DNA from 3 places in the Gottfriedia sp. NPDC058432 genome. Region 1 is predicted to be linked to each of the others. Evidence: riboswitches for the same ligand, from Rfam matches in the RefSeq annotation. Region 1 holds a riboswitch; each other region holds the start of a gene.
The links. Region 1 has a riboswitch for S-adenosylmethionine ahead of ACFWM3_RS13075 (methionine ABC transporter ATP-binding protein). Riboswitches for the same ligand answer to the same signal wherever they lie in the genome.
Positions count from the first base shown of each region.

Region 2: it holds a riboswitch for S-adenosylmethionine, as region 1 does, so the genes downstream of both, mmuP (S-methylmethionine permease) here and ACFWM3_RS13075 (methionine ABC transporter ATP-binding protein) in region 1, are expected to answer to the same signal.
Region 3: it holds a riboswitch for S-adenosylmethionine, as region 1 does, so the genes downstream of both, ACFWM3_RS18475 (ABC transporter permease) here and ACFWM3_RS13075 (methionine ABC transporter ATP-binding protein) in region 1, are expected to answer to the same signal.

Region 1 is NZ_JBHXLC010000011.1:69,316-79,829, reverse strand. Features, by position in the region: gene ACFWM3_RS13130 (aminotransferase class V-fold PLP-dependent enzyme) at 1-1,021, shown strand, start outside; gene ACFWM3_RS13125 (metal-sensitive transcriptional regulator) at 1,232-1,492, shown strand; gene ACFWM3_RS13120 (DsrE/DsrF/DrsH-like family protein) at 1,619-2,095, shown strand; gene ACFWM3_RS13115 (rhodanese-like domain-containing protein) at 2,117-2,413, shown strand; gene ACFWM3_RS13110 (sulfurtransferase TusA family protein) at 2,467-3,039, shown strand; gene ACFWM3_RS13105 (MBL fold metallo-hydrolase) at 3,084-4,211, shown strand; gene ACFWM3_RS13100 (sulfurtransferase TusA family protein) at 4,233-4,460, shown strand; gene ACFWM3_RS13095 (sulfite exporter TauE/SafE family protein) at 4,529-5,320, shown strand; gene ACFWM3_RS13090 (helix-turn-helix domain-containing protein) at 5,678-6,913, shown strand; gene ACFWM3_RS13085 (ASCH domain-containing protein) at 7,139-7,489, shown strand; gene ACFWM3_RS13080 (hypothetical protein) at 7,495-7,929, shown strand; SAM riboswitch class I at 8,224-8,341, shown strand; gene ACFWM3_RS13075 (methionine ABC transporter ATP-binding protein) at 8,517-9,533, shown strand; gene ACFWM3_RS13070 (methionine ABC transporter permease) at 9,523-10,191, shown strand; gene ACFWM3_RS13065 (MetQ/NlpA family ABC transporter substrate-binding protein) at 10,188-10,514, shown strand, end outside.
Region 2 is NZ_JBHXLC010000006.1:55,648-66,161, forward strand. Features, by position in the region: gene aceB (malate synthase A) at 1-1,276, shown strand, start outside; gene aceA (isocitrate lyase) at 1,295-2,584, shown strand; gene ACFWM3_RS08100 (competence protein ComK) at 2,891-3,466, shown strand; SAM riboswitch class I at 3,738-3,844, shown strand; gene mmuP (S-methylmethionine permease) at 3,928-5,337, shown strand; gene mmuM (homocysteine S-methyltransferase) at 5,312-6,265, shown strand; gene ACFWM3_RS08115 (TVP38/TMEM64 family protein) at 6,923-7,564, shown strand; gene lepB (signal peptidase I) at 7,598-8,149, shown strand; gene addB (helicase-exonuclease AddAB subunit AddB) at 8,285-10,514, shown strand, end outside.
Region 3 is NZ_JBHXLC010000021.1:41,359-51,872, forward strand. Features, by position in the region: gene ACFWM3_RS18465 (MFS transporter) at 1-1,228, shown strand, start outside; gene ACFWM3_RS18470 (Ig-like domain-containing protein) at 1,638-4,754, shown strand; SAM riboswitch class I at 5,368-5,474, shown strand; SAM riboswitch class I at 5,558-5,656, shown strand; gene ACFWM3_RS18475 (ABC transporter permease) at 5,885-6,817, shown strand; gene ACFWM3_RS18480 (ABC transporter permease) at 6,817-7,764, shown strand; gene ACFWM3_RS18485 (ABC transporter ATP-binding protein) at 7,778-8,800, shown strand; gene ACFWM3_RS18490 (ABC transporter ATP-binding protein) at 8,793-9,746, shown strand; gene ACFWM3_RS18495 (peptide ABC transporter substrate-binding protein) at 9,767-10,514, shown strand, end outside.

The DNA of each region.
Region 1 (10,514 bases):
TTGTGATGTGGAAGTTGTACCTAATTGTGCGAACAACGTAGTTGATTTAGATTCTTTAAGAGAACGACTTGAGTTTTATAAAAATAAACGAAGAGTAATCGGATCATTCAGTGCTTGTTCTAATGTATCTGGATTAATTACACCTTATCATAAACTAGCTAGACTAATGCATGAATATAATGGCGTTTGTTTTGTGGATTTCTCTGCATCTGCACCATATGTTGACATTGACATGCATCCTAATGATCCAATGGAAAAGCTGGATGCAATTCTGTTTTCTCCACACAAGTTTTTAGGAGGACCTGGTAGCAGTGGTGTTTTAATATTTGACTCTTCACTGTATCAAAATAAAATTCCAGATCATCCAGGCGGAGGAACTGTTGAATGGACAAATCCATGGGGTGAGAAAAAATACATTAACAATATTCGTGAAAGAGAAGATGGAGGTACTCCAGGGTTTCTGCAAACAATTAGAACAGCTCTTGCAATTAAGGTGAAAAATGCAATGGGTACAGCGAATATATTAAGTCGTGAAGAAGAATTGGCACATATCGTTTTAGAGGAGCTTAGAACAAGTGAAAATGTAATGTTACTTGAAGATTCAAGCAATCCAAGTTTAGGTTTTTATTCCTTTTATTTGAAAGATATTCATCATAATTTAGTCGTTAGATTATTAAATGATCGTTACGGAATTCAAGTGCGAGGTGGCTGTTCATGTGCAGGTACTTATGGACATATGCTACTAAATATAACAAAGGAAATGTCTAAAGCAATTACAGATGAAATTGATAATGGAAATATTAGTGTTAAGCCTGGTTGGATTCGTATGAGTGTTCATCCAACGACGACGAATGAGGAAGTAGTCGTATTCACTAATGCTTTAAAAGATATAATTCAAAATATTGGCGAATGGTCTAAAGATTATATTTATTTAAAAGAGAAAAATGACTTTATCCATAAAGACGAAGCAGTTATGGAAGTCGGTACTTATTTTGAGATTGAAATGACTGTAAAATCTTAAAATTTCAAAGTAACCCGAAAAAAAGATCACATTATTGTGATCTTTTTTGTTCATATCTACTTTTCACTCACTAAAAGAAGATTAATTTATATAAAATTAATTGATTGACATTATACCCTAAGGGGTATATATTCTAAATAAGAATATTGCACATATATTCTAAAATAAATGCTTAGGCTTTATTTAGTTTTCTGAGTTAGGGGTGATTTAATGAAATATGATGATCCAGTAAAAAATAGAATAAAGCGAATTGAGGGACAGATTCGTGGAATTTTAAAAATGATGGAAGAAGACAAAGACTGTAAAGATGTTATTACACAGTTATCAGCAGTTAAATCAGCTTTGGATCGTACGATTGGAGTAGTAGTAAGTTCAAACTTAGTTGATTGTGTCCGAAATGCGAATGAAAACGGGCAGGATGCCGAAGATTTAGTGAAAGAAGCAGTAAATTTACTTGTAAAAAGTAGATAAAATATAAATTGACACCATTTTTTATTTTTAATATCATATACCCATAGGGGTAATAGTATATATAAATATATTTTTTTGTTTTGTTGCATACCCTAGTGGGTATAAAGAACGATAAGGAGAAAGAATATGACAACTAAGAAAACTAATATTATTTTATTTAGTGGAGATTATGACAAAGCAATGGCTGCCTACATTATTGCAAACGGTGCAGCAGCTTTTGATCATGAAGTAACTATTTTTCATACATTTTGGGGATTAAATGCTTTGCGTAAAGGTGAGCATGTAGCAACAAAAAAAGGTTTTATTGAAAAGATGTTTGGAAAGATGATGCCTAGAGGCGCTGATAAAATGGGTCTTTCTAAAATGAATTTTGCTGGTTTTGGACCAAAAATGATTAAGGATATTATTAAAAAGCATAATGCACTACCTTTACCGCAATTAATTGAAATGGCTCAAGAGCAAGATATAAATTTAGTAGCATGTACAATGACAATGGATCTGTTAGGTCTACAAACTGAAGAGCTATTAGAAAATATTCAGTATGCTGGGGTTGCAGCCTATATTGGTGAAGCAGAAGAAGGTCAGGTTAATTTATTCATTTAAATTTGAAAGGATTTGAATAACATGAAAGAAATTACTGCGATTGAGCTTGAAAATAAATTAAAAACTGGAAAAGAAGTAAATCTTATCGATGTGCGTGAAGTAGATGAAGTTGCAGCAGGGAAAATCCCAGAAGCTATTCATATTCCACTTGGATTAATCGAATTTCGACTACACGAATTAGATAAATCAAAAGAATATATTATGGTTTGTCGTTCAGGAGCTAGAAGTGGTCGTGCGACGGAGTTCCTTCAATCTCATGGGTTTAACGCTAAAAATATGGTAGGCGGAATGCTTTCTTGGTTCGGCAACGTAGAATAATTTTTTGATTAAATATATACCCCAAGCGGTATTTTAAGTATGGAGGTTGTCAGATGGAACTGATTAAATCAAACGTGAAATTGGATGCAAAAGGATTAGCTTGTCCAATGCCGATTGTGAAGACTAGAAAAGCAATGAAGGAATTAGAAAATGGGCAAGTAATCGAGGTTCAAGCGACTGATAAAGGATCAAAAGCAGACATTAAAGCTTGGGCAGAAAGCACGGGAAATCAATACTTAGGAACAATCGAAAATGGAGAAGTATTACTTCATTATTTAAGAAAATCTTCAGATGAAAATACAATTGAAAAAAAGTTTGAAAATGTTGTTACAAACGATGATTTAAACGTGAAGCTACAAAATGAAAATATAATTGTTTTAGATGTAAGAGAAGAAGCAGAATATGTGTTTAATCATATACCAAAGGCGGTATCAATCCCTTTAGGTGAATTAGAGAACCGATTGTCAGAGCTAGATAAAGATAACGAAATTTATATCATTTGCAGAACAGGTAACCGTAGTGATTTTGCTGCTCAATTATTAGTTTCGAGTGGTTTTACAAACGTGTTTAATGTAGTACCTGGAATGACTGAGTGGTCTGGGGAAACAGTGAGCATAAAAGGTTAATCTAATTTTTTTTGAAAAATATTATACTATGGGGGGTATTGAGGATGGCAGTCAAATCAATGTCTGCAAAAGAGATTACAAAAAAAATATTTGATAAAGAAGAACTATTCATTTTAGATGTCCGAAATACTGACGATTTTAATGATTGGAAAATAGAAGGTTCAAATTTTGAACATTTAAATATACCTTATTTTGATTTACTAGATGGGGTTGAAGATATATTAGATAAGATTCCTACAAGTACAGATGTTTTAGTTGTGTGTGCTAAAGAAGGCTCTTCCATCATGATTGCAGAGATGCTTTCAGACGAGGGACTAGACGTAGCTTACCTTCAAGGCGGAATGAAAGAGTGGAGTGAACATCTAGAACCAGTAAAAATTGCAGATTTGAAAAACGGTGGAGAACTGTATCAATTCGTCAGAATCGGTAAGGGATGTTTATCCTATATGGTTATCTCAAGTAATGAGGCTGCTATTATTGATTCCACTCGAATGACGGACATCTACATTGATTTTGCAAATACGAAGAGTGCAAAAATTACAAATGTATTTGATACCCACCTTCATGCAGACCATATTTCTGGGGGAAGAAAAATTGCTGAGATTACGGGAGCAACCTACTGGCTACCACCAAAAGATGCTACAGAGGTTACTTTTGAATATAGTCCATTAGAAGATGGGAATAAGGTAATGATTGGTGAAACAGCAATCAGTATTGAGGCTTTTTATTCACCAGGTCATACAATTGGATCAACTTCATTTGTTATTGATGAAAAGTTCTTACTTTCTGGTGATATTTTATTTATCGATTCAATTGGAAGACCAGATCTTGCTGGTATGGCAGAGGATTGGGTTGGGGACTTACGCGAAACCCTTTATAAAAAGTACAGAAACTTATCGCTTGAATTAACCGTGCTTCCATCACACTTTATGGTGATTAGTGAATTGAACGAAGATGGTAGTGTTTATAAAAATCTCGGCTATTTATTTAATCAGAATCATGGGTTGAACATTGAGAGTGAAAGTGAATTTAGAAAGTTAGTAACTGAGAACTTGCCACCACAACCAAACTCATATCAAGAAATCCGTGAAGTAAATATGGGGAAAATTAGCTTAAATGAAGAAAAACAGAGAGAAATGGAAATCGGTCCAAATCGCTGTGCAGTACGATAATGAAACTTGGAGGGAAATAAAATGGAATCTACAAAATTATTAGATGCAAAGGGCTTAGCATGTCCAATTCCAATTGTAAAAACAAGAAAAGCAATTGCAGAGATTGAAGCAGGCGAAGTACTAGAAATTCATGTTACTGATAAAGGTGCTAAAAATGACCTTGCAGCTTGGGCTAAATCAGGTGGACACGAATTATTAAATTATACAGAAGAAGACAATGTTTTAAAATTTTGGATTAAAAAAGGATAAGTAAATAGATTAAGTGGAAAAGGAGAGTTAAGAGTTACATCTCCTTTTCTATTATAGGGGGACTTAAAATGGAGTGGACCTTAATTTTAGTACTTTTCTTAGTTGGTTTTTTTGGGTCCTTTATTTCAGGAATGGTAGGAATTGGTGGAGCAATTATAAATTATCCAATGCTCTTATTTATTCCTCCATTATTAGGATTTGCTGCTTTTACTCCTCATCAAGTTTCAGGTATAAGTGCTGTCCAAGTAGTATTTGCAACTTTAGGTGGAGTATTAAGCTATCGTAAAAGCGGTTTTTTAAACAAAAAAGTAATATTAAGTATGGGAATAAGTGTCCTAATAGGAAGTTTTCTTGGTGGATTCGGTTCAAATCTACTTTCAGAACATGGGATTAATCTTGTTTACGGAATTTTAGCAATGATTGCGGTCGTATTAATGTTTATTCCTCGAAAAAACGTCGAGATGTCAGCAGATGGTCAAATTTCAATTAATGTATGGCTTGCGGCTGGCCTAGCATTTGTTGTGGGCACTAGTGCAGGGATTGTTGGTGCAGGAGGAGCATTTCTGTTAGTACCAATCATGTTAACAATCTTAAAAATACCAACTCGTGTGACAATCGCTTCTTCACTTGCAATCACATTTATTTCTTCAATTGGCGTAACGATCGGGAAAATCTCTACTGGTCAAGTTGAAGTGTTGCCTACTATTATTGTTGTAATTGCAAGCTTAATCGCCTCACCATTAGGTGCAAAAATAGGCAAAAAAACAAAAACGCAGGTTTTACGAGGGATTCTGGCAGTTTTAATTGGTTTTACTGCTTTGAAAATTTGGTTTACGATTATTAAATCATGGATTAGTTGAATAACGGTTAACTGTAAAAAACAGAAAAACTATTGAGAGTTTTTCTGTTTTTTTATTGGCATGTATCACATTCCTTGCTTCTAACTTTTCGAATTACAGATTAGGAGAAATTAATAGGTTAGTGAGGAAGATCATAATCACCAATGCTTTTTTCATTGTTGTAACTGGAAAGATGATGGAAAAAGGACAAGTAAAAAATTAAATAATGTTCTTTAAGAATTAAAAGTAAGATTATGGTAAAATAATTTGAAGATTTGATAAATTCTATAAGGAATAAAGCTCTTTTAGTATAGCTACTACATTTTTCTAGGAACTACATAATTATATTATCATTAAGTTTTAAAGAGGGAGAAATTCATGCAAGAAGGGGAAATCATAAAATTTTATCGCAAAAGGGCAGGCCTAACTCAGGAGGAGCTTGGAAAAGACATTTGTACATCCACTCATGTTAGTAGAATTGAAAGAGGTGAAACTCAATATTCTAAAGAAATAATTGAGTTATTTTCTGAGCGCTTAAAAATTGACATACAATATGAAATTAACTACTTTAACAACATAGAAAAGAAGTTAAATAGTTGGCATACATCAATCATTAAGCAAAACATGATCGAGGTGGAGAAAGCCAAAAAAGATATTGAAAAAAATTATATCATTAATTTTTCTAAATATGCTCCGCTCTTCCAATTACTTCAAGCAAGATATTATCTCCTGCAGAATGATTTTGAAAAGACAAAAACCATTTTAAAGGATATCCAAAAAAAACATCCAGATCTTCCCCCTTTTGAAAAGAACTTGAAATGGCTTGTATGGGGCATTTTATATGGAAAAACTGATAACTACGAAAAGTCTATTCAAGTATTAAAAAATATCAATAAGAGTGAGTTGGGGAATCTAGAATACTATATCTACTTGTCACTAGCCTACTACCAGGTTAATCCTAAATCAATCATGACATATGTTTACGCAGAAAAAGCATTGAAGTACTTCAAGAAAACGTATAACTACTTAAGAGCAATTGATGCGGAGGCAATCTTACTTCTAATAAAAGGAAACGAAAAGAGCTTTGATTTTCAGGAAGTTTTGGAATCATATCATAACCTTATTGAAGCCTCTGAAAGAGTGAATGCACTTGATCGAAAAATCTTACTGCAAAATAACTTAGCAGATTTATACTTAAAGAGAAAAGATTTTGAAAACGCGCAAATATTATTTAAGGTGACACTTGATAAGGTAGATCGGTCTTCTTATAAATACGTTAAATACTTGTATAACTATTTGGAAAGTAGTTTTTTGGGGAATTTACTACAGAAAAATGATTTGCTTAAAAAAGCTAATGAAGGAAAAGCTATTGCAGAAAAATTGGACTCCAGTTTATTCAAAATATTATTCCGACTTTTAATCTATCTTATAGAGGATAAACTCGATCAGTATTATATTTTTATGGAGAAGACAGCCTTAATCTATTTCCAGTCAGTAAGTAATATGGTTGTTTTTAAAACATATGTCGAAAAATTATATAACAACTACATAGAAACTAAGAATTATGCGAAAGCAATCAATCTATCTAAGTTTATTTTAGAAGAGAATATTTAGGGAAGATAAAAGCACATATTTGATTAGACTGAACCCAATAAAGTAGATCGAGGCAACGTTGGTTTTAAAGGGTGTTATTTTATGCTATGCTTGTGTAACTTATTGCTGTTTCAAATATCTTTCATAAAAATTTGCTAATTTTGTACTAATTTAATTAAAATGGAACTAGTCGTTTTTTTTTTTAGTCTTTACGATAAATTTAAATTGAAATGGAGAATGAATTAGATGACAAATCAGAATGAAACGAATGCTTTACCGCCAAAAACATGTACAATTGAACGCCTTGTTACGCTTCAAGAGGATGTTGAAAAAGTATTGGCAGGACAAAAAACTGCTACTCGCCGAAACGGAAGATATGCAGATGTTGGGGAAGTGATGACCCTTCAAAATAATCAGTATGTTGTTGAAAAAGTTTATTCTCAAGCCCTTGGTGAATTGACAGATGAGGATGCTAAGCAAGAAGGCTATGCGACAGTAGAAGAGTATAAACAATCGATCCTTTCAATCCACCCTGGGATGCCTTGGTTGCCAAAAATGAGGGTATGGGTTCATGAGTTCCGTCTCATCCAAGAATAATTTTCATGCTGTATAGATTTCTTCTTTATATACATATTGCTAGTGTAATCCTATCGATTGGCCCTTTTTTTGTATTGATTCCGATACTCAAAAAGCTGCATACCTCAAAGTCTGCGATACAACAGATTTATTTGGATGTATTCCGGTTTGCTGTCAGATTGGCAAAGCATGCTGGGCATGTATTGGTTGGATCAGGGGTTTTGTTGGTACTAGTGGGTCATTGGTCGTGGAAGACATCTTGGATTGTGATGACGATTCTTCTTTTGGTGAGTTCATTATTTTTCCTAGCTAGAGCCTTTTCACCGACCATTCGGAAATTCAGTGAACCAACCCATGACCAGAAAATGCTAATTCAGAAGCTTCGTCGATCCATCTGGATTTACATCGTTCTATTGATGGTTATGCTATGGTTCATGGTAGTAAAGCCTGCATTATGGTAGGTATGATTCAATTAAGCAGACAGGTTCTCTTTTATCGGAGGCCTTGTCTGCTTTTTTGGTCTTCTTTTAAATGAAATGCTTATACAAACTCAAAAAATAAGTATATTGACCTATTTCAAATGGAATATAGAATAGGTTTTTTTGATTTGAATATAAAGGACCTAAGACCTTATTCATAAAAAAAATGCTATTTTAAAACACAATTTATTCTAAAAAACTTAAAAATAATTCTTGACGTATTATAAAAAGAGAGATAACATGAACTCAATAATTTAAAAACTTAATAAATTCTATTACTTATCCAGAGAGGTGGAGGGACTGGCCCTACGATACCTCGGCAACGGGTTTGTTGTTTCGAAACAAATACCGTGCTAATTCCTGCAAATCGTTTAAGCGATTTGAAAGATAAGAAGTAAAGTGGCTTATATATTATAACCCCTCTTCTTATCTGTCTTATTGGATAAGAAGGGGGGTTTTTTGATGAGTTGCCATAGGAGAAAAAGGAGAAAATATAATTATAAAACCTAGTTTTCGAATGTGTTTACTTAGTTATAATGTTTGGAATAACTTGCATTGGAGGAAGAAATTTGATTGAGATTAAAAATGTCTCCAAGGTTTATCCTGGAAGGCCACCAATTAAAGCTTTAAATAATATTAATATGAAAATTGAGAAAGGTGAGATCTATGGAATCATTGGCTTTTCCGGAGCGGGAAAAAGTACATTGATTCGTTGTTTAAATAGACTTGAAGAGCCAACAGAAGGATCAGTTCTGATAGATGGATTGAACTTAATGACATTAAATGATGAAGAGTTACGTAAGACACGTAGAAAAATTGGTGTCGTATTCCAACACTTCAATCTACTTTCAGCCAAAACGGTATTTGATAATATCGCAATGCCGCTATACCTTGAAGGAAAGAAGAAACGGGATGTTCAGGAAAAGGTAATGGAATTAATTGAATTTGTTGGACTGACAGGGAAGCAAGATGTATTTCCGGGGCACTTATCGGGGGGACAAAAGCAAAGAGTTGGAATTGCAAGGGCACTTGTAACAGACCCAGATCTGTTGCTATGTGATGAAGCTACATCTGCATTAGACCCTGAAACAACAAAGAATGTATTAGAGCTTTTAAGGAAGGTAAATAAATCCTATAATCTTACAATTTTTCTTATTACCCATGAAATGAGTGTAATTCGTGATTTATGTGATAAAGTGGCTGTCATTGATGATGGTGAAATTGTCGAGGAAGGTAATGTTTACGACGTTTTTACGAATCCACAAAAAAGTATTACAAAGAATTTTGTTAACACTGTATTACAAAATGAGGTGCCGTCTAAGTTATCGAAAACATTATCAAAGGGGAAATATTATCAATTAGTCTTCCTAGGTGAAAAGGCAGCCAATCCACTATTATCGGAGGTTCTTAAAAAATTCGATATTCATTTAAACATTCTTTATGGATCGATTACAGAGCTACAAGAAAGACCTTATGGGAATTTGCTTGTGGCACTAGAAGGAACAAAAGAGGAAAGCGCAAAAGCTATTAAATTTATTTCGGAAAAGGGGATAGATGTAAGGGAGGTTGAGTTAAATGGAGCTTAATTGGGAATTCTTTTGGCCGCAGTTTTTACAGGCAACTCAAGATACATTTCTAACTGTACTAGGGTCATTTATTTTTGGCACAATCATAGGATTGCCTTTAGGTATTATCCTAGTTGTAACAAGGCCAGGTCATATAATGGAAAACAAACCTTTATTTACGTTGTTAAATACCATTATAAATATTGTTCGATCTGTACCATTTATTATTTTACTAGTTGCCATTATACCGTTTACTAGATTATTGACGGGAACGTCCATTGGCGTAGTTGCAGCAATTGTTCCGCTTTCAATCTTTGTAGGGCCATATTTGGCAAGATTGATTGAGAATTCCATGCTAGAAGTGGATAAGGGAGTGCTGGAAACTGCCTATTCAATGGGAGCAACAAAGTTTCAAATCATCGTGAAGTTTATTTTGCCTGAAGCAATTCCATCGTTGATTCTATCATTTACAACAGCAACGATTGGATTGATTGGATCGACTGCGGCAGCTGGTGCTGTTGGTGCTGGGGGATTAGGTGACTTAGCTATTACATATGGTTATCAGCGCTTTGAAACATTGGTTATTGTCATTACAGTTGTTTTACTAGTAGTTATTGTTCAACTCATACAAAGTTTAGGAAATACGTGGTCAAGATACGTAAGGAGGAAAAGAGGATGAAAAAGTTTTTTACTATTTTTGCAGCATTATTATTAACGGTTTCGGTATTATCAGCATGTGGTTCTAATGTATCATCAGGTAATGGAAAAGAGAGAACAGTTAAGATTGGTATTAACGGTGATGATTATGAACTTTGGAATATTGTACAAAAACAAGTGAAAAATGAAGGGATTAAATTGAAAATTATATCATTTTCAGATTATGTTCAGCCTAACACAGCACTTAATGACGGTAGCCTTGATTTAAATTCTTTTCAAACGATTACTTATATGAACCAATTTAAAGGCGATCATAATTTAGATATTTCAGCGATTGGCTCGACA
Region 2 (10,514 bases), on a different contig from region 1:
GAATTCTGATGCGTTTGTTTTCATGGCTGATTTTGAAGATGCTACTTCTCCAACTTGGGAAAATATAATTTCTGGTCAGGTTAATTTAAGAGATGCTGTGAATCGAACAATTTCACTTCATTCAAAAGGAAAAACATATAAGTTAAAAGAGAAGCCAGCTGTACTATTAGTTCGACCAAGAGGTTGGCATTTAGAAGAAAAACATATCACTGTAAATGGTGAAAATATGTCTGGTAGCTTAGTAGATTTTGGACTTTATTTCTTTCATAATGCGAAACAAGCAATTAAAAATGGCTCAGGACCTTATTTTTATTTACCAAAAATGGAAAGTTATTTGGAAGCAAGATTATGGAATGATGTTTTTTTATTTGCTCAAAAAGAATTGAATATACCTGTTGGAACGATTAAAGCAACTGTATTAATCGAAACAATTGCTGCTTCATTTGAAATGGATGAAATACTTTATGAATTAAAGGAGCATTCAGCGGGATTTAATTGTGGCAGATGGGATTATATTTTTAGTTTTATAAAAATGATGCGATACGACAAATCAATTATTTTACCTGATCGTTCTGTTGTGACGATGGAAGTACCTTTTATGCGTTCATATTCTCAAAAAGTTATTCAAACTTGCCATCGTAGAAATGCTCCTGCAATTGGAGGAATGGCAGCTCAAATTCCAATTAAAGATGATAAAGAGCGAAATGAAGTTGCATTTGAAAAAGTAAGAAAAGATAAAGAGCGTGAAGCAAAGGATGGACACGATGGTACTTGGGTAGCTCATCCTGGTTTAGTAGCTGTAGCTCTTGAACAGTTTAATCGATTTATGCCAACACCAAACCAGATTCATAGAAAACGTGAGGATGTTAATGTAACTGAAGCGGATCTTTTAGAGATTCCAAGTGGTGTTATTACTGAACAAGGTCTCAGAACAAATATAACAGTTGCGATTCAATATATTGAAGCATGGATAAGTGGTCGAGGCGCGGTGCCGCTATACAACTTAATGGAGGATGCTGCGACTGCTGAAATTTCGCGTGCACAAATTTGGCAATGGGTGCGTCATGAAAAAGGCGTTTTAGAGGATGGTACAAACATTACTTTACAATTAGTGGATTCATTAAAACATGAAGAAATGATGAAGCTTCAACTAGAAATAGGGAAAGAACAATTTGAAGCAAAACGATTTAGTGAAGCAATTGAATTATTTAATGAGTTAATTAGCAATGATGAATTTGCTGACTTTCTGACTTTAAAAGGATATAACTTTTTATAAAATTAGGAGGAATTGAATATGACGAAAAATCGTGAAAAGCGTATTGCTGAATTACAAGAAAGCTGGGAGCTTGATTCTAGATGGAATGGCATTACAAGAACATACACTGCTGAAGACGTAATTAAATTAAGAGGATCAATCGATATTGAACAAACATTAGCAAAAAAAGGTGCAGAAAAGTTATGGAAGCTTTTAAATGAAGAAAGCTATGTAAATGCACTAGGAGCATTAACTGGAAATCAGGCAATTCAACAAGTTAAAGCAGGTTTGAAGGCTATTTATTTAAGTGGTTGGCAAGTAGCTGCTGATGCGAATCTTTCTGGTCAAATGTATCCAGATCAAAGCTTATATCCGGCAAATTCTGTACCAGCAGTTGTAAAACGAATTAACCAGGCTTTCCAACGTGCAGATCAAATTCAATTTGTTGAAGGTGGAGAAGAAATCGACTACTTCGCACCGATTATGGCGGATGCAGAGGCTGGCTTCGGTGGACAATTAAATGTATTTGAATTAATGAAAAGCATGATTGAAGCAGGAGCTGCAGGTGTACATTTTGAAGATCAATTGTCTTCGGAGAAAAAATGTGGCCATTTAGGTGGGAAAGTATTATTACCAACACAAACGGCGGTTCGTAATTTAATCTCTGCTCGTTTAGCAGCGGATGTAATGGGAGTTCCTACCCTTATTGTTGCACGAACTGATGCAGATGCAGCAGATTTAATTACAAGTGATATTGATCCAGTCGACCAACAATTTATTACAGGTGAAAGAACACCTGAAGGCTTTTATCGTACGAAAGCCGGGTTAGATCAAGCAATTGCTCGTGGTCTTGCTTATGCACCGTATGCAGACTTAGTTTGGTGTGAGACGTCAGAGCCAAACTTAGAAGATGCAAAACGTTTTGCAGATGCTATACATGCAAAATTCCCAGGTAAATTACTAGCTTATAACTGCTCACCTTCATTTAACTGGAAGAAGAAACTTGATGACGAAACAATTGAAACATTCCAACAACAAATTGCAGCAATGGGCTATAAATTCCAATTCGTTACCCTTGCTGGTTTCCATGCATTAAACTTTGGTATGTTTGAATTAGCTAGAAACTACAAAGATCGAGGAATGGGAGCATATTCAGAACTTCAACAAGCTGAATTTGCAAGCGAACAATATGGCTATACTGCGACAAGACACCAACGCGAAGTTGGAACAGGATATTTTGATCAAGTAGCTCAAATTATTACTGGAGGAACTTCTTCAACAACAGCTCTTAAAGGTTCTACTGAAGAACAACAATTTTCATCTAATTAACTAGTAAAAAACCACTTTTTTTAAATGTGAAAAAGGTGGTTTTTCTATTGGGTTTTATCCTAAAATTTAGTAAACAATGACACTTTTGTTAAAGTATTTAAAAAATGATATTACAAATAAAGATTTATGATATTATTTCTCTAACATCAATGTTGCTACTATACTTCATGTTAAAATTTTTTATCTGAACTTGTTAAACTTAATTGTTGGCCTTTAATTTAATTATTTAATTAAGGAAGAGGGAGCGTCAATTAAAGCCAATAAGTTTAACATTTCATAATACTAATAACAGAAGGAGTTGTAAGGATGAATCATGTGAAAGGACAAGTTAAAGTATTAAATGAGTACGAGATTAATAAGTCGACAATGGCAATCATTCCAGAATTCACGGTCGATTTAGTTGTGATTTCAAAGGTATATGAAACAGATGATAGTTTTTATGTTTTAATGAAACCGATTGAAATTATTGAAAGAAGCTGTGCTTATTTCGGGAGTAGTTACCGGGGTAGGCGTGAAGGAACTAAACAAATGATTTCCATCACCCATAAACCACCAATAGCGATCAGCTCAATGAATCAAATTTTCTTTTTCCCCACTTCATCTTCTTTAAAAGTAGAATGCTCTTGGATCTCCTACAATCATGTTGCTAATTTCAGAGGCGGTAAATACAATCGATCAGTGGTTGAATTTTTTAACGGCGTTGAACTTCCATTAGAAATATCTCGTGGATCATTTGAAAACCAACTATACCGAACTGCACATCTAAGAGCTATTTATGAAGACCGACTCAACCCTGAAAATACCCAACAAAAATCTTACAAATTAATCCCTGATAACGAAATTACATCATATATAAAAGGAATATCCATACACGAAAAATAAAAATGAAAGATTAAAAATTTAACTACTTTAACATTTAGTGAAGTAGTTTTTTTATGGGGATTATTTGGAAATTATATTTATGAAAATTAGTCCTTTTAATTCTTAATTAGTAGGATCTATTAAAGTAGATTGTTGAAATCTTATTCAATATAATGGCAGTTTAGTTGCATAAGAAATGATAAAATAGTAAGTCAATAATTAATAATTTTTTAAAAAAACAGAATTATATTGACAATTATCGAATGGATTGATATGGTTATAAAAAAAATATTTCTTATCCAGAGAGGTGGAGGGACTGGCCCTTTGAAGCCTCAGCAACAGGTCTGCTTAAGTAGACACTGTGCTAATTCCAGCGGGTGTTAACCTGATAGATGAGAGCTTTCGTTTTTATTTGTCAGTAGCGCACTCTTTTTTAGAGTGCGTTTTTGTTTTTTCTGGATAGTAACTAAAGGAGAGTTTAAATGGGGAACAAAAATGGGCAAGAATTTCAAAGGAACATGCAAGCACGTCATTTAGTCATGCTATCACTTGGTGGGGTGATTGGAACTGGCTTATTCTTAAGCTCGGGCTACACTATTCAACAAGCTGGCCCGTTTGGAACAATACTATCCTATCTGATTGGTGCGCTAGTGGTTTATCTAGTTATGCTATGTTTAGGAGAGCTTTCCGTACATATGCCTGAAACGGGCTCATTTCACAGTTATGCAGTTAAATACATTGGACCGGGTACAGGGTATACAGTAGCCTGGTTGTATTGGTTAACTTGGACTGTTGCTTTAGGTTCTGAATTTACAGCCGCAGGATTACTTATGAAGCGATGGTTTCCATCGATTAATGTTTGGATATGGAGTGCTATTTTTGCCATTTTGATCTTTGTATTAAATGTCATGACTGTTAAATTTTTCGCCGAATCCGAATTTTGGTTTTCATCGATAAAGGTTATAGCTATTGTGATTTTTATTGTTTTAGGAGCAGCGGCAATGCTAGGGTTTCTTCCGATGAGTCATTCAAAAGCAGCGCCATTATTTTCTAATTTTACAAGTGGAGGTTTATTTCCTCATGGTGCTACGGGAATTATAATGACCATGCTTGCGGTTAATTTTGCTTTTTCAGGAACAGAATTAATAGGCATTGCAGCTGGAGAAACCGCGAACCCGGAAAAAATGATACCGAAGGCCATTCGAACTACTCTGTGGAGATTGATCATCTTTTTTGTAGGAACGATTTTTGTTTTATCTGCGTTATTGCCTATTTCCGATGCTGGTGTATTAGAGAGCCCTTTTGTTGCAGTTCTAGAACGAATTGGGGTGCCATATTCAGCTGACGTAATGAATTTCGTTATCTTAACAGCTATTTTATCTGCGGCAAACTCAGGCCTTTATGCCTCTTCTAGAATGCTTTGGTCGCTTGCTAATAAGAATACGATATCTCCGATTTTTGGAAAAATGACGAAGCAAGGTGTTCCAATCAACGCCGTCATTTTCAGCATGGTGGGTGGAGCTTTGGCTTTGCTCTCAAGTATTGTGGCACCAGATACTGTCTATATCGTACTTGTTTCCATTTCCGGTCTAGCAGTAGTTGTAGTTTGGATGAGTATTAGTGCTTCCCAGTTCCTATTTCGCAGACAATTTTTGAAAGAAGGAAATTCTGAAAAGGACTTGATTTATCGCACACCACTGTATCCATTAGTACCAATTGCTTCTTTTATCCTTTGTCTGGCATCGTGTATTGGAATTGCATTCGATCCAACACAGAGAATTGCCTTATATTGCGGCATACCGTTTATTTTGTTTTGCTATGGAAGTTATTATCTAACAAAAAATTTAAAAAAGAGGGGCGTAGATTATGTCGAACAAAGTCAATCCAATTGATGCTATTTTATCCCAACATTCCATTATGCTTCTTGACGGAGCATTAGCTACAGAATTGGAGGCGCATGGATGTAATTTGGACGATCCCCTTTGGTCGGCACGTGTGTTACTAGAAAATCCGGAACTTATTTATCAGGTTCATTCGGACTATTTTCGTGCTGGTGCGGACTGTGCCATAACAGCAAGCTATCAAGCTACTATTAGTGGTTTTTCCGCGCGTGGAATACAAGAACAGGAAGCTTTGGAATTAATTAAGAAAACGGTGTTACTTGCAAGAAGGGCAAGAGATGATTTTTGGAAGGAAAATAAGCAAACGAATAGGCCTAAACCATTGGTTGTTGCATCGGTTGGGCCGTACGGGGCTTACCTTGCAGATGGTTCAGAGTATGTAGGCAACTATGGTGTGACAGATAAAACATTAGCAGACTTTCACCGTTCGAGAATGTCAGCGTTAATTGAAGCAGGTGCAGATCTATTGGCATTTGAAACGATTCCTTCTTTGCAAGAAGCAAGAGTATTAGATACATTATTACGTGAGTTTCCAAAAACATTTGCGTGGCTTTCCTTTTCGTTAAAAAATGAGAAAGAGATTAGTGAAGGTATAAAACTCGTAGAGTGTGCACGAGTTTTTGAGAAAAGTGAACAAATTGTAGCGATAGGCATCAATTGTGCGCCAGTAACCGTTGTGACTGGTGCAATACAAGAGTTGAGGGCAAACACCAAAAAACCGATTATTGTTTATCCAAATTCTGGTGAAACTTATAATCCAGAAACAAAAACATGGCATGGTCATGAACAATGTAACGTGTTGGATATTCAATCTGAAGAATGGTACCAAGCAGGTGCACGTTTAATAGGTGGATGCTGCAGAACGACACCTTATCACATTGAGGAGATATCGAACAAGTGGCGTTCTTCCGAGTATTGAACCAATTGAAGGTGAAGGGGATATTCGTAATTAAAGTTAACGAATAAGTTCATTTAGTTATTCAAAAAATAGTTCATATTTCTGAAAGTTATTCAACTAACGCGTTCTTTAGTTGTACAACGTGATCGACGATTTTGTCGATCTTTTTTCAAGATCTTAATCTAACAGACCCAATAAGAAAAACTATATAAATTAACATGAAATTTGTTTTCATCTATATTAATCTTTGGTGTTTCTGGAATGAAGATTTAAATACTTCTTATGTATAGAGTTATTTTGATTTATTGATTTTAAATGTAGTATTTTATTCCTGTTTTTAAATTCTTTTTACTTTATTTGCTCCGTAATCGTGGCTTTATTTGAATTTTTTTTAAAACTTTTACTAAATCTTTTAAGAAATTACTTATTTAATTGACAACTACTTTTCCATTTAGTGAAGTAGTTTTTTTATTTATTCAAAGAATAGTTTATTAGAATTACATTAAGCATCATTAGGAACAAATTAGTAAAAAAATAATTATAAGATGAACAGTCAAATTATTACAAAAAATACTAGTTAGAATCATTTATTATTATTGAATAAATAGTTATATGTGATAATGTTAACAGTAAGGATATCTATTTAGAAATACGGCTTAAGGAGAGATTCATATTTAAATGAACGTTTTTGACTTAAAGGCTTTTTTTACAGAAGAACATTTTTTACATCTCATTCAACAGTACAAAGACTATGGTCCATTAGTTGGAATATCAATCCCTTTTATTGAAGCAATTTGTCCAATTTTACCTTTAGTCATTTTTGTATTTGCTAATGCTGCAGCATTTGGGCCTTTATTAGGTTTTTTATATTCATGGATTGGTTCTTGCTTAGGTTCCATTTTACTATTCTATGTTGTTAGAAAATTTGGTCAGAAACGATTTTTTTCATTTGTAAGTAAGCATAAGAAAGTAGAATCTTCAATAGGGTGGATTGAAAAAAGGGGATTTGGCCCGATTTTTATTATGTTTGCATTTCCGTTTTCACCATCTTTTTTAATAAATATTGTAGCTGGTCTGTCACGTATTAAAATATCACAATTTCTAATCGCATTAGTACTTGGAAAGTTTACTATGATTGCCATGATTAGTTATTTAGGGAAAGATTTAACTTCAGTGTTTCAAAACCCGATTAAAGCAGTGTACATAGGAATTTTTATATTCGTATTATGGATTGTTGGGAAAGTGATTGAGAAACGTATGGACATCAAAGAAAAAACACCAGAGAAAAAGAGAGCGCCTCAATCATCTGATGAGCAATAAAGCATTATTACTCAAAAGGGAGAGAGCAACTTTATGCTAAGAAAAGAAGTATTTGACTGGGGAAAAGCGATCATTATTGGGATCGCAATTGCTTTTATTGTAAGAACGTTCTTATTTTCTACATATGTAGTTGATGGGGAATCTATGATGCCAACATTAAAGGATGGAAACTTACTAGTTATAAATAAATTTGGATATGAGATTGGTGATATTAACAGATTTGACGTAATTGTATTTCATGCAAATAAGAAAGAAGATTATGTTAAGCGTGTGATTGGTTTACCTGGAGATTCAATTGAATATAAAGATGATCAGCTTTATGTTAACGATAAAAAATGGAATGAACCATATTTAAATGATTACAAGAGTTCTTTAAAAGGAACAGCTTTTACACCTGATTTTAATTTAAACGAAGTTACAGGTAAAACGAAAGTTCCACCAGGTTATGTTTTTGTTGAAGGGGACAATCGACCAAAAAGTTATGACAGTCGTTTGTTTGGATTTGTAAAAATTGATAAAATTGTAGGGAAGGTCGACCTACTTTATTGGCCAATTTCAAGTTTGAATACGAATTTTAACAAATAAGCTCCTTATGGGGGCTTTTCTTATTAATTACACATTTAAACACTGTTTCAAATTAGAATATATTATAAAACGAGTCCGTGCACTTATTACCAAAAACAAACCATTATTCTAATACTTTAAGGAGGGAGCTAGTTAATGTCGTTTCAATTTATATTAGGACGTGCAGGAAGTGGAAAAACGCATCATATTTTAAATGAAATTACAAATAGATTAAAAAATGAAACAAAAAATATCATCTTTATTGTACCTGATCAAATGACCTTTCAGATGGAATATGAATTAGTTAGAAGGCAGGAAAAGAAGGCGATTATTAATTCCCAAGTTTTTAGTTTTACTCGATTAGCTTGGAAGGTTTTACAAGAAACAGGTGGAATAAGTCGGATTCATATTGGTGAAATTGGAATTTCTATGATTCTTCGAAAGATTATTGAAGAAAAGAAAGAAGAATTGAAAGTATTTCATCACGTTGCTGATCGACAAGGATTTTATAAGGAACTAACAGGTCTTATTGCTGAGTTTAAAGGTTTTCAAGTTTCTTCAGATGAATTATCTTCTGTTATTTTACAAATGGAGCAAAATTCATCAAAGGATCATATCTTTATTCAACAAAAGATAAATGATATTCAAATAGTGTTTGATGCTTTTAATACATATATGAAAGATAAATACCTTGATTCGGAAGACTATTTAAATTTGTTGATTCAAGAATTACCTAAAAGTGACTATATAAAAGACAGTATTATTTATATTGATGGATATTATGACTTAGCACCTCAAGAGCGAAATGTAGTTGAGGAGCTAATGAGATATTGTAGTGAGGTAAATTTCTCTCTAACAATTGACCGACCATATGATGATTTTTTACCACATGAATTGAATTTATTTTATAAACCAGCGCTTCTATATCAACAAATTAAAGAGATAGCTTTAAATACAAAGCAAACAATAGAGGAACCGGTTATTTGTCATCATAACTTTAGAAATCAATCGAATGATTTGAAGTATTTCGAAACAAATTTTGATAACAGGCCAGTTAAGCCTTCGTTTGAATCAGATGGAATTAAGATTATGTCGGCATCTAATCGTCGGGCTGAAGTAAATGGGATTGCGAAAGATATTATTCATAAGGTACGTGAACAAGGATACCGATATCGTGATATAGCAATTTTCTTAAGAAATGGAGATTCATATTCACATTTGATTTCAACTATTTTTCATGCGTATGAAATACCAATTTTCATAGAAGAAAAGCGTTCAATGCTAACGCATCCATTATTTACGTTTTTACAAGCTACTTTCGATATCATTCAAAAAAATTGGAGATATGAATCAGTTTTCAATGCATATAAAACAGAATTAGTTTATCCATTTGAAAGTAATCGTGATCAGAATCGTGAACAGCTTGAGTTATTTGAGAATTATTGCATAGCGTATGGTAAGCAAGGAAAAAGGTGGACGATTGAAGAACCATGGAAGTACCGAAAGTATCGCTCAACTGAAGGTATTGATAGAGGGATAACAAACGAAGAGCTAGAATTCGAGGCATTAATCAATTCAGTAAGAGATTTATTAGTAAAGCCAATTCTTACATTTCAAAGCAATCTAAAGCAAGCAAAAAATGCGAGAGAAATGTGTGTAGCATTGTATGAATTTGTTGAATCACTGGATATTTCAAGGAAGCTCCAACGTTTAAAGGATGATGCTGAAAATCGATCTAATTTAATTGAAAGCAAAGATCACGAGCAAGTTTGGAAAGGGTTTATCCAACTTTTAGATGAATGCGTTGAATTAATTGGAGAAGAAAAGCTGTCACGTAAAACATTTTTTGAAATTCTTCAAACTGGTTTTCAATCACTTGAATTTGCGAATGTTCCTGCATCATTAGATCAAGTAAACATAGCTGATTTTGATCATTCAAGATTACAAAATGTAAAGTGTGCTTATATCATTGGTGTAAATGAAGGGGTTATTCCAAGGAAGGCCAATGAAGATGGACTATTAGGCGACACTGCTCGAGAGTTTTTACAATCATTTGGAGTGGAAGTAGCACCAACAAGCAAGCACCAATTATTTGTAGAAAATTTTAATATCTATACTGGAATTAATCGAGCAAGTCATGAGTTAATCATTAGTTATCCGTTAGCAAGTGATGATGGGAAAAGTCTTGCCCCATCAAGTCTCATTCAAAGAATAAAATCGATTTTTCCAAATATACAACAAAGATTTGAAAGTGGAGATTTAACATTTAGTTCTGTAGAAGAACAACTAACATCTATTACAAATTATGGTACAGCATTAACGAATTTAGTGTCTCAGCTTCAAGTTTGGTCGACTAAGGAAACTGAAACGAATATGGATTTATGGT
Region 3 (10,514 bases), on a different contig from region 1:
TAGGATGTATATTACTTGGAAAAACCCTTTGCTTTTACTAATGGGAATAGGCGTTTCAAATATTGGAGATTGGATTTATTTAATCGCACTAAATTTAATTATTTTTGATATGACGAAATCTGTTTTGGCTGTATCGACTCTTTATGTCTTGAAACCAATAGCAACGATACTTACGAACCTATGGGCTGGTAGTTTAATTGACCGATTTAACAAAAGAAATTTAATGGTACTTTTGGATGTTTTGAGGGGATTATTAATATTCTTATTACCAAGTATATCTTCCGTCTTACTGATCTTTGTCATTGTATTTATCGTTAATATGGGAAGTTCAATGTTTTATCCAACATCAACAACTTATATAACTAAATTAATTCCAGTAAATCAGAGGGTCCGGTTCAATGCGTTGCGTAGTTTAGTTCAATCTGGAGGATTCCTAACTGGACCAGCGATTGCAGGTCTACTTTTTATGATTGGCACACCTATGTTCGCTATTAATATTAATGCGATCTCGTTTATCATTTCAGGAATTGTTACAGCGTGTTTGCCTAATTTGGATAAGGTAACAATGCGAAATGTAAAATATGAGAAGCTCTCCCTAAAACTAATTAAGGAAGATTTTGCTGAGGTTTTAAATTTCAGTCGTAAATCAAGTTACGTTATGAGAATTTATTTTTTGTTTAATAGTATATTAGTTTTAACGGCTGCTGTTGATTCATTAGAAGCAGTGTTTTCAAAGAGCGTACTTCATTTGAGTAATACAGAATATGGTGTTCTAGTAAGTATTGCTGGTGCAGGAATTGGTATAGGTGCAATTATTAATACAATTTTTGCAAAAAGACTACATCCTTCTTGGCTTATGGGGATTGGGACAATTTTTTTATCATTAGGATATATCGTATATTCATTTTCTAATTCTTTTACAATGGGTGGGTACGGATTTTTCTTATTATCATTTGCGTTGTCTTTTGCAAATACGGGATTTGATACATTTTACCAATCCAACGTAGATGTCAAAATAATGGGAAGAGTTGGTAGTATCTATGGTTTTGTTGAAGCAATATTAGTGATCGTTTCAACTATACTAATCGGATTTTCTACTCACTATGTATCGATTAAAATGTCTGTAATCGCTGGTAGTTTTATTATGTTATTTTTAGCGTTATTTTTAAGTGTATTTATGATCCGACCTTCAAGCGAAAACTATTTCAGAAGTATTGGATATAAATAAAGTTTTTAGAATTTAGTAAAAAAAAATTTCGTTCTATTTCAACTAATGCAGTGCGATAGTTGAAGATTAGCTGTTTAGAAACAGCTTTTTTTATTGGTGAAAATTAGAATTTGGTTAAATGATTATTAAAATAATTTAATTTAAATTAAGTAAATTCTCACTAAAAATGTTACATTAAAAATAGTATATTTGAATGTTTTTAATAGTGAAGGTTTTAATGAAGGTTAAACATTTTAAGGGGTATACAGAATGAAGAAGATGGAACTCTTCGAAAAATTTCTAAGGAGGTTTTTCTACTTAAATGGATTCTACTAAACTATAGAAAAAAATTATTATTAATAGATTAATTTCCTTGAAAATTAAAAACCATATATGAATATAACATCCAAAAGGAGTGTTAGTATTAAAAATGATTAAAATGAAGAAATATTCAGTTGTTATGATAGTGTTAATTTTATTGTTCACTCCTACATCTATGCTCTTCCATCCAATGAAGGCTTTTTCTGAAGAACTTTCAGTAGAGAATATTAATATTACTGAATATACAAATAAATACATCAAGGGATACGTAAAAGATCCGCAAAAAATAGAAAAACTGATCGGAAATGTGACAACATCAAAAGGAACGAAAATACAGTTTTTTGCTGCTTTTAATTCAGTTACAGGTGAATTCAAGCTTGATATTGGAAATCAGCCGAATGGATCTACTGTACAAATGTTAATTGTATATAGGAATAACGGTTATCAAGTAGTAAATGGGCCGTCCATTTTACTGGATAAAAATGAAGAAAAACCGCCATCAATACCATATGTTAAACCACTAAACGAACATTCGGATTCAATTACAGGATATTCTGAACCGCAAGCGGTAGTTAAGGTATGGAGAGACAATCAGATTTATGCAGAAGGAATTGCAAATCAAGATGGAAGTTTTACGATTCCTATTGAAAAACAAGAAGTTGGTACTACATTTTCTGTTACAGCATCTAAGCATAATGAGATAAGTGAGAGTACTCATTTTACTGTTAAAGAAGAATCAACACAAAAATCGATTCCAATTGAAGTAAAACCTATTTTTGAGCAACAAAAAGATATTTCCTTTAAAACGGAAGCTAACACGACAATAGTAATTAGAAAAAATTATGAAATTATTTACATCATCGAGCCAAACGAACACAGTGACGAGCAATTTACGGTTTCCAATTCAAATCTTGGTAAAGATGATGAAATATTTATACATGCATTTGATGATCAAGGAAACAGTAGCGAGCCGATTATTCAAAAAGTTTTAGACAATAAAAAACCTTATCTTCTACCTTTAAGAGGTATAAATGATGCAACAAGTGAACTTCATGTGCTTTCTGAACCTGGTATAAAAATAAAAATAGAGTATCAAGGTGGAAGTTTTATTGGGGAAGGAAATACGGATGAATCAGGAATTTTCGAATATAATTTCAATCCCATTCCTCGAATTTCAGAATATATTCAAGTTACTGCAATTGATAAAGCAGGAAATTACTCGCAAGTTTTAATGGTAGTTAGAGATGTAACACCTCCAGATACTCCTATCTTAGATGTACCTGTTTATACAAATTCTACCCAAGTAAAGGGGAGGGCAGAGAAGGGGACAAGTATTTTACTTAAGAAAAATGGTCTTCTCTACAAAACAGGAATAGTATACGCAGGTGGTACCTTCCAGATAGATGTCAGCGACCTAGCAGTGGATGACGAATTAGAATTTACTGTGAAAGATAATGCGGGTAATATAAGTGAACCCCTTATAATCCAAGTAACGGATCCACCAATTACTGCAGTTCCTATTGTAAATACGGTAACAAATTTATCCTTTCAAATTACCGGAACTGCTGATCCAAATGCAGTTATCGAATTATATAAAGATGAAATAAAAGTGAAATCGGTTACTGCTAATAGTGTAGGGAGTTTTGTGTTTGATATTGACTTACAAAAACAGGGTACTGAGTTTACATTATTCGCAGTAAAAAATGGAATGACTAGCCAACCTGTTAGGCTAATTGTAAAAGATGCAAAGGCTCCAACTATATTGAATATTATTGAAGTCGGTGACAATGAAGAACAAGTCAGAGGTACAGTATCAGTAAATTCAACAGACCCAGTTGCTAATATAGAGGTAATCGCTAATGATAAAGTAATTGGTACTGGAATTGCTGATAAATCCGGTTATTTTAGTGTTTCAATTCCAATGCAAAAAGCCGGAACAACATTGAAAATAACTTCAACAGATGCTTCAGGAAATTCAGATATCAAACAAACAATTGTTAAAGATCGTACTCCACCAGAGATATTTATAAAACCTGAAACTATTTATGCTAAATACATTACGGGGAAAACAGAACCGAATTTATTTGTAAGGTATTTTATTAACGGAGTTTTAAAAGAAGAAGTTAAATCTGACTCTCAAGGAATTTTTGTATTAACTAGAGGTTATTTAAATAACAATTCACTACTTTTGTTTCAAGCAATAGATTCTTCGGGAAATATAAATGAAAATAGGATTCTAGTTGATGATATAAATCCTCCTGAACCACCTCAGGTAAACACTGTTACAAATAAATCGACAGAAATATCGGGGAAAGCTGAAGCAAATGCAACTTTAAGGTTGATGATAGGTGGTAAAGAATACAGTGCAAAAGCAGATGGCTATGGAAATTACAAAGTAACCATCCCAATCCAAAACGCTGGAACAACAATTTCAGTCGAAGCAAAGGATAGTGTCGGAAATGTAAGTTCTGCTAAATTTATTAAAGTCGTTAAAGTGGCTCCCAACATCCCAACTGTAAATACAGTCAATAATAAAACGAACATTGTATCGGGAAAAACCGACGCATATGCAACAGTAGTAGTAGAACTCTCAGGGAAAATATTCAGTGCAAAAGCGGATCAGTATGGAAATTATAAAGTTACTATACCAATTCAGAATACTGGAATAAGTATATCTATTACAGCACAAGACAGTTCTGGTAAAGTAAGTGCAGCAAGAAGTACTAAAGTTGTAAGAATAGCTCCAAATATCCCATTAGCCAATACAGTCAATAATAAAACGAACACAGTTACTGGTAAAACAGAAGTAAATGCAACAGTGGGTGTAACAATCTCTGGGAAAGTATATAGTGCAAAAGCGGATAAATATGGGAATTATAAAGTAGGCATTCCAATTCAAAATTCCGGAATAAGTATATCAATTACAGCAAAAGACAGTTCTGGAAAAATAAGTGCAGCAAGAAGTATTAAGGTTGTAAGAGTAGCTCCGAACATACCAATTGTAAATACAGTAAAATACTATTCTACAACAGTAACAGGGAAAACCGAGAAGTATGCTATTGTAACTGTCAAAATTGGGACAAAAACATACACAGCAAGAGCAAATGTATCAGGAAACTACAAAGTACATATTCCAAAACAGCGAGCGGGAACAAAGTTAAATGTAAATACAAAAGATTCCAAAGGATTTGTAAGTGCTACTAGAGTATTAACAGTTTTAAAATAGTAAAAAGGCCAGTAATCATTCGGGGAATTGCGTTAGTTAAATAAGAAAAAAAGATCCTTCTCAAAAAAAGAAGGATTTTTTTGTGTTAATTATTACAATCAGTAATGAACTTTTTTATCTTTTTCTGAAAATTTTTCAACTGATAAATCAACATTTTTTATTAAGGCAGTAAAGAATTTTTTTATCCAAAAACACCAGCAAAAGGATTGAACCTTTTAAAAGAAGGCTCAATTCTTTTAATTATTATTTGAAAAAGAAAAAATCAGTAAGATCGTTAAAAACATCTGTGTTTTTTTTACTGAAATTTGCAATCAAACTAGTTATTTTAATATAACAATCATCATCTTCGTTTTATAATTTTATTACGTTCAATTTAAGGAACTAATAGAAAGAATCAAAATAAATATGTAAGGCTAATCTAAAAGTATTTTTACTTGGTAACTTTGAAAATAAATTATTAGTGTTTGGAGTGACAAGGTTTTCTACAATAGTTTGGAATTAATTTCCAAAAATTACTGAAAAATCTAACATTTAGTAAATGGGTTGACGTGATTTTTTTTATCGGTTAATCTTGTTTCAATCAATTAATAAAAATAAATTACATAACAAATAATTCTTATCCAGAGAGGTGGAGGGACTTGGCCCTATGATACCTCAGCAGCGGGTTCTATATGAACACTGTGCTAATTCCATCAGGGTATTGCCCTTGAGAGATAAGAAGAGTAGATTTTCCAACAAATCCTCTTCTATCTAAGAAGGGGATTTTTTTCATCTATACCCTTCATAATAACTAAATAAATTATTTCTTATCCAGAGAGGTGGAGGGACTGGCCCTATGAAACCTCGGCAGCGGGTTCTTGTAATACCGTGCCAATTCCATGGGAGATCCCAAAAGATAAGTAGAGTTAGTAAAAAACCTCTCAACTTGTCTTTGTTGAGAGGTTTTTAGTCTGAAGTAGAATAATTCCTTTTGAACGTGGAGCTTTATAGAAGAAGACATGGGAATTATTTGGTTTTAATACCAAGTATTCATATGTGAAAAATGTGATTTTGGTATTCTTAAGTGTTGTTGCCACCAATTTAGGTGTTCTACAGATAAAACATTTTTTTAAAGGAGGAAGGTACTGAAAATGCGATTTTTATTTAAAAGATTAATAACAATGATTGTTACGATTTGGATTATTATCACTCTTACCTTTATCATTATGCATCTCATTCCCGGTGATCCGTTTGCATCAGACGCAAAATCATTACCTGAAGAAATTGTCAAGAATATGCGGGCTAAATACAATTTAGATGAACCGCTACATGTTCAATACCTACTATATCTTAAAGATTTATTGCATTTTAATTTTGGTCCATCTATTCAATCGAAATCGAGAGGTGTAAACACATTAATTGCAGAAGGATTTGGACCATCAGCATTATTAGGAATTCAAGCATTGATAATAGCTTGCGTTGTTGGAATTGGATTAGGAACGATTGCAGCGTTAAAGCATAATAGATTACTTGATTATGTATCAATGTTTATAGCAATTATTGGAATTTCGATTCCTAGCTTTATATTAGCCCCTTTATTAATAAAATATTTTAGTGTTCAGTGGGGGCTATTACCAGTAGCATCTTGGGGGACTTGGAGCCATTCTATATTGCCGACGATTGCTTTGACAGTAGGTCCAATCGCAATAATTACTAGGTTTGTCCGTACTAGTATGATTGAGGTTTTGAATCAAAATTACATAAAAACTGCAGAAGCTAAAGGACTGTCAACAATTGAAATTGTCGTCAAGCATGGTATTCGAAACGCTTTAATTCCAGTTATTTCTTTTATTGGACCTTTATTTGCAGCGGTTATTACTGGAACTTTTGTAATCGAGAAAATATTCGCTATCCCAGGACTAGGTAAATATTTTGTAGATAGTATTTTTAATCGAGATTACCCAGTTATTCTAGGCACTACTATTTTTTATAGTTTTATATTAATTGTTACGCTTTTTATTATAGATTTGTCCTATCGTTTGATTGATCCACGAATAAAATTTGGAAAAGGAGATGAATCATAATGAATCAACCAGAAACGAATCTCGACTCTCTCTTTCATCCAGTAGATCGGTCGACAATGCAGAAACAAAAAATTATAAGGCCCCAAAAAAACTATGCGAATGAGATTGTTAGAAAGATAGCTAAAAATAAGCTTGCAGTAGTTGGCTTTATTTTACTTACAATCATTATTATTCTTTCAATTATTGGGTCTCATATGGTTCCATATAGTCCAAGTAAACAGTCTTTAACACAAGGAAATTTATCGTTATCTAGTAAACATTGGTTTGGAACGGATGATTTAGGTAGAGATGTGTGGTCAAGAACATGGGCTGGTGCTAGAATATCGCTCATTATCGGATTCTCTGCAGCATTAATCGATTTAGTCATTGGAGTGTTTGTAGGTGGTATTTCTGGCTATATGGTTGGAAGAAGTAAAATCGGAGATCGAATCGATAGTGTTTTAATGAGAATTGTGGAAATTCTTTATGGGATACCGTACTTACTAGTAGTAATTCTCTTAATGGTTATTATGAAGCCAGGACTAGGAACGATGATTTTAGCCTTATCAATCACTGGCTGGGTAGGAATGGCAAGAATTGTTAGAGGGCAGGTCCTACAATTAAAACAACAAGAATTTATACTCGCTGCAGAAAAGCTTGGTACATCACATTGGAAAATAATTTTAAAACATTTCATTCCGAATATGATGGGAATTATTATTGTTAATTTAACGTTTACGATTCCTAACGCTATATTTGCTGAATCTTTTTTAAGTTTTCTAGGATTGGGAGTACAGGCCCCGTCAGCAAGCTGGGGTACAATGGCAAACGATTCATTGGGGGTTATTTTAAGTGGACAGTGGTGGAGATTGTTTTTCCCAGGTCTAATGATTTCATTAACAATGTTTGCTTTTAATGCTTTTGGTGATGGATTACAAGATGCATTGGACCCCAAATCGAATAAGTAAGGAGGGATAAACAGTGAATTATTTATTAGAGGTCAATGATTTACATATCTCTTTTCATACAAATGGTGGAGAGATTCAAGCTGTAAGAGGTGTTTCATTCCATGTCGATCGTGGAGAAATTTTAGCCATTGTAGGTGAAAGTGGTTGTGGAAAAAGTGTAACAGCCCAATCCATTATGGGGATGATTCCAAAAACTTATGGAAACATAAAAGAAGGAGAAATTTCCTTTAAAGGAAAAGACTTAATAAATTTTTCAAAAAAGCAATATCAAAGAATAAGAGGATCTGAAATAGGTATGATTTTTCAGGACCCTATGTCTGCATTAAATCCAACAATGAAGATTGGTAGACAAATAGACGAAGTGTTAATAAAGCATAAAAATCTATCGAAAAAGGAAGCCAAACAAAAAACAATCGAGTTGCTACAACAAGTTGGAATTCCAGATTCGTTTAATCGTTATTCCGAGTATCCTTATGAGTTTAGTGGTGGTATGAGGCAACGCGTAGTAATCGCTATGGCTTTAGCTTGTGACCCTGAATTAATTATTGCAGATGAACCGACGACTGCACTTGATGTGACCATACAGGCACAAATTCTAGACTTGTTAAAGACCATCCAAACGGAGAGGAACTCTTCTATTATCCTAATAACTCATGATTTAGGTGTAGTTGCAGAAGTAGCAGACCGGGTTGCAGTGATGTATGCAGGAATAGTGATTGAAAGTGGAACAGTGAATGAGATTTTCGAAAATCCAAAACATCCATATACATTAGGCTTACTCCAATCTGTTCCTAGGCTTGAAATATTAGAAACAGAAAGGCTAGTACCAATTGAGGGAGCACCTCCGGATTTATTTTCACCGCCAAAAGGATGTCCTTTTGCTGAAAGATGTCCTTATACAATGGAAGTTTGTGTGGAACATATGCCAAAAATTGAGTCAATTACAGAGTCTCATCATGTCAGTTGTTGGTTAAACGATCCAAGAGCATTTAAACAGAAAGAACTCATTGGAGTAAGGAGTGAAAATATTGTCTGAATATGTACTAGAGGTTACTGATATTAAAAAGCATTTTAAAGTAGGGCCAAAGAAAACAGTTAAATCCGTTGATGGAATATCATTTGGAATAAAGAAGGGAGAAACGCTTGGACTTGTTGGAGAAAGTGGTAGTGGTAAATCCACACTCGGACGAACTGTTGTCGGTCTATATGAAGCAACTACAGGCAATGTTTCGTTTGAAGGAAAAAAACTATCGGAGTTGGATTCTAAAGGTAAAAAAGAGTTTAACAGACAAGTGCAAATGATATTTCAAGATCCACATAGTTCGCTTAACCCGAGGATGAAGGTTGGAGATATTGTCGCAGAAGGGATTGATGCATATAAATTGTTAAAAGGAAAAGAGAAAAAAGCAAGAGTAATTGAACTGCTTGAACAGGTTGGTTTAAATAGGGAACATGCAGATAGGTACCCACATGAATTTAGTGGAGGTCAACGCCAAAGAATTGGAATTGCTAGAGCATTGGCGGTAAAACCATCATTTATTGTTGCTGATGAAGCAATTTCCGCATTAGATGTATCAGTCCAAGCTCAAGTTATTAATTTACTACAGGATTTACAAAAAAAAGAGCAATTAACTTATTTATTTATAGCACATGATCTTGCAATGGTTAAGCACATAAGCGATCGAATCGGTGTGATCTATTTGGGGAAAATGATGGAATTGGCAGAAAGTACGACATTATTTAAAGAACCTCTTCATCCTTACACTAAAGCACTTTTATCAGCGATACCAGTGTCTGAACCAAGGTTGCGGGGGACAAAAGAACGCATTGTACTTTCTGGTGACCCACCGAGCCCATTAAATCCCCCTTCAGGATGCCCATTTAGAACTAGATGTCCAATGGCAATGGATATTTGTACTTATAAAACACCTGAGTGGAAAGAAGTTAGCATAAACCATTGGGTTTCATGTCACTTATTTTAAAATAATTGGAGGTTATACAATTGAAGAAAAATTCATTCATTCTTATTTCAATATTGATATTTATTTTAGGATTAGCTGGATGTGGGAGCAACTCTACAAGTAGTACTGTGGAAAAAGGAAACGATATTAAACAAGAAATAGTGGCTAACTTAGCAGGAGAACCTTATACATTAGACCCTGCCTTTGCATCTGATACAACTTCTTACTGGGTTATTGATAACCTATACGAAGGCTTGTATCGCTATGATAAGAAAGGGAATATTGTCGAAGGCGTAGCGAGTAAGGTAGATGTATCAAAAGATGGGAAAACATATACTTTTACAATCCGAGACGGACTAAAATGGTCAAATGGTGATGATTTAACAGCTAATGATTTTGAATTTGCTTGGAAAAGGGTTTTAGATCCAAAAACGGCGGCTTATGATCCTTCAAGCTTTTATTACATTAAAGGTGCTGAGGAATATAATACTGGGAAGGGATCAATTGAAAGTGTTGGTATTAAAGCAATCGATTCTAAAACATTAGTTATCCAGTTAAAAACACCAATCGAATTCTTTCCAAAAGTATTACTTGGGCAAGCTTTTTTACCGGTCGATAAAAAAGTAGTAGAAAGTAATAAGGATTGGGCAGCAGAGGCACAAACAATTGTAACAAATGGAGCTTACAAATTATCAAGCTGGAAGCATAACAATGAATTAACGATTGAAAAAAGTAATGCTTATTGGGATCAAAAAAATATAACAATTAATAAGGTTCGATTTAAAATGG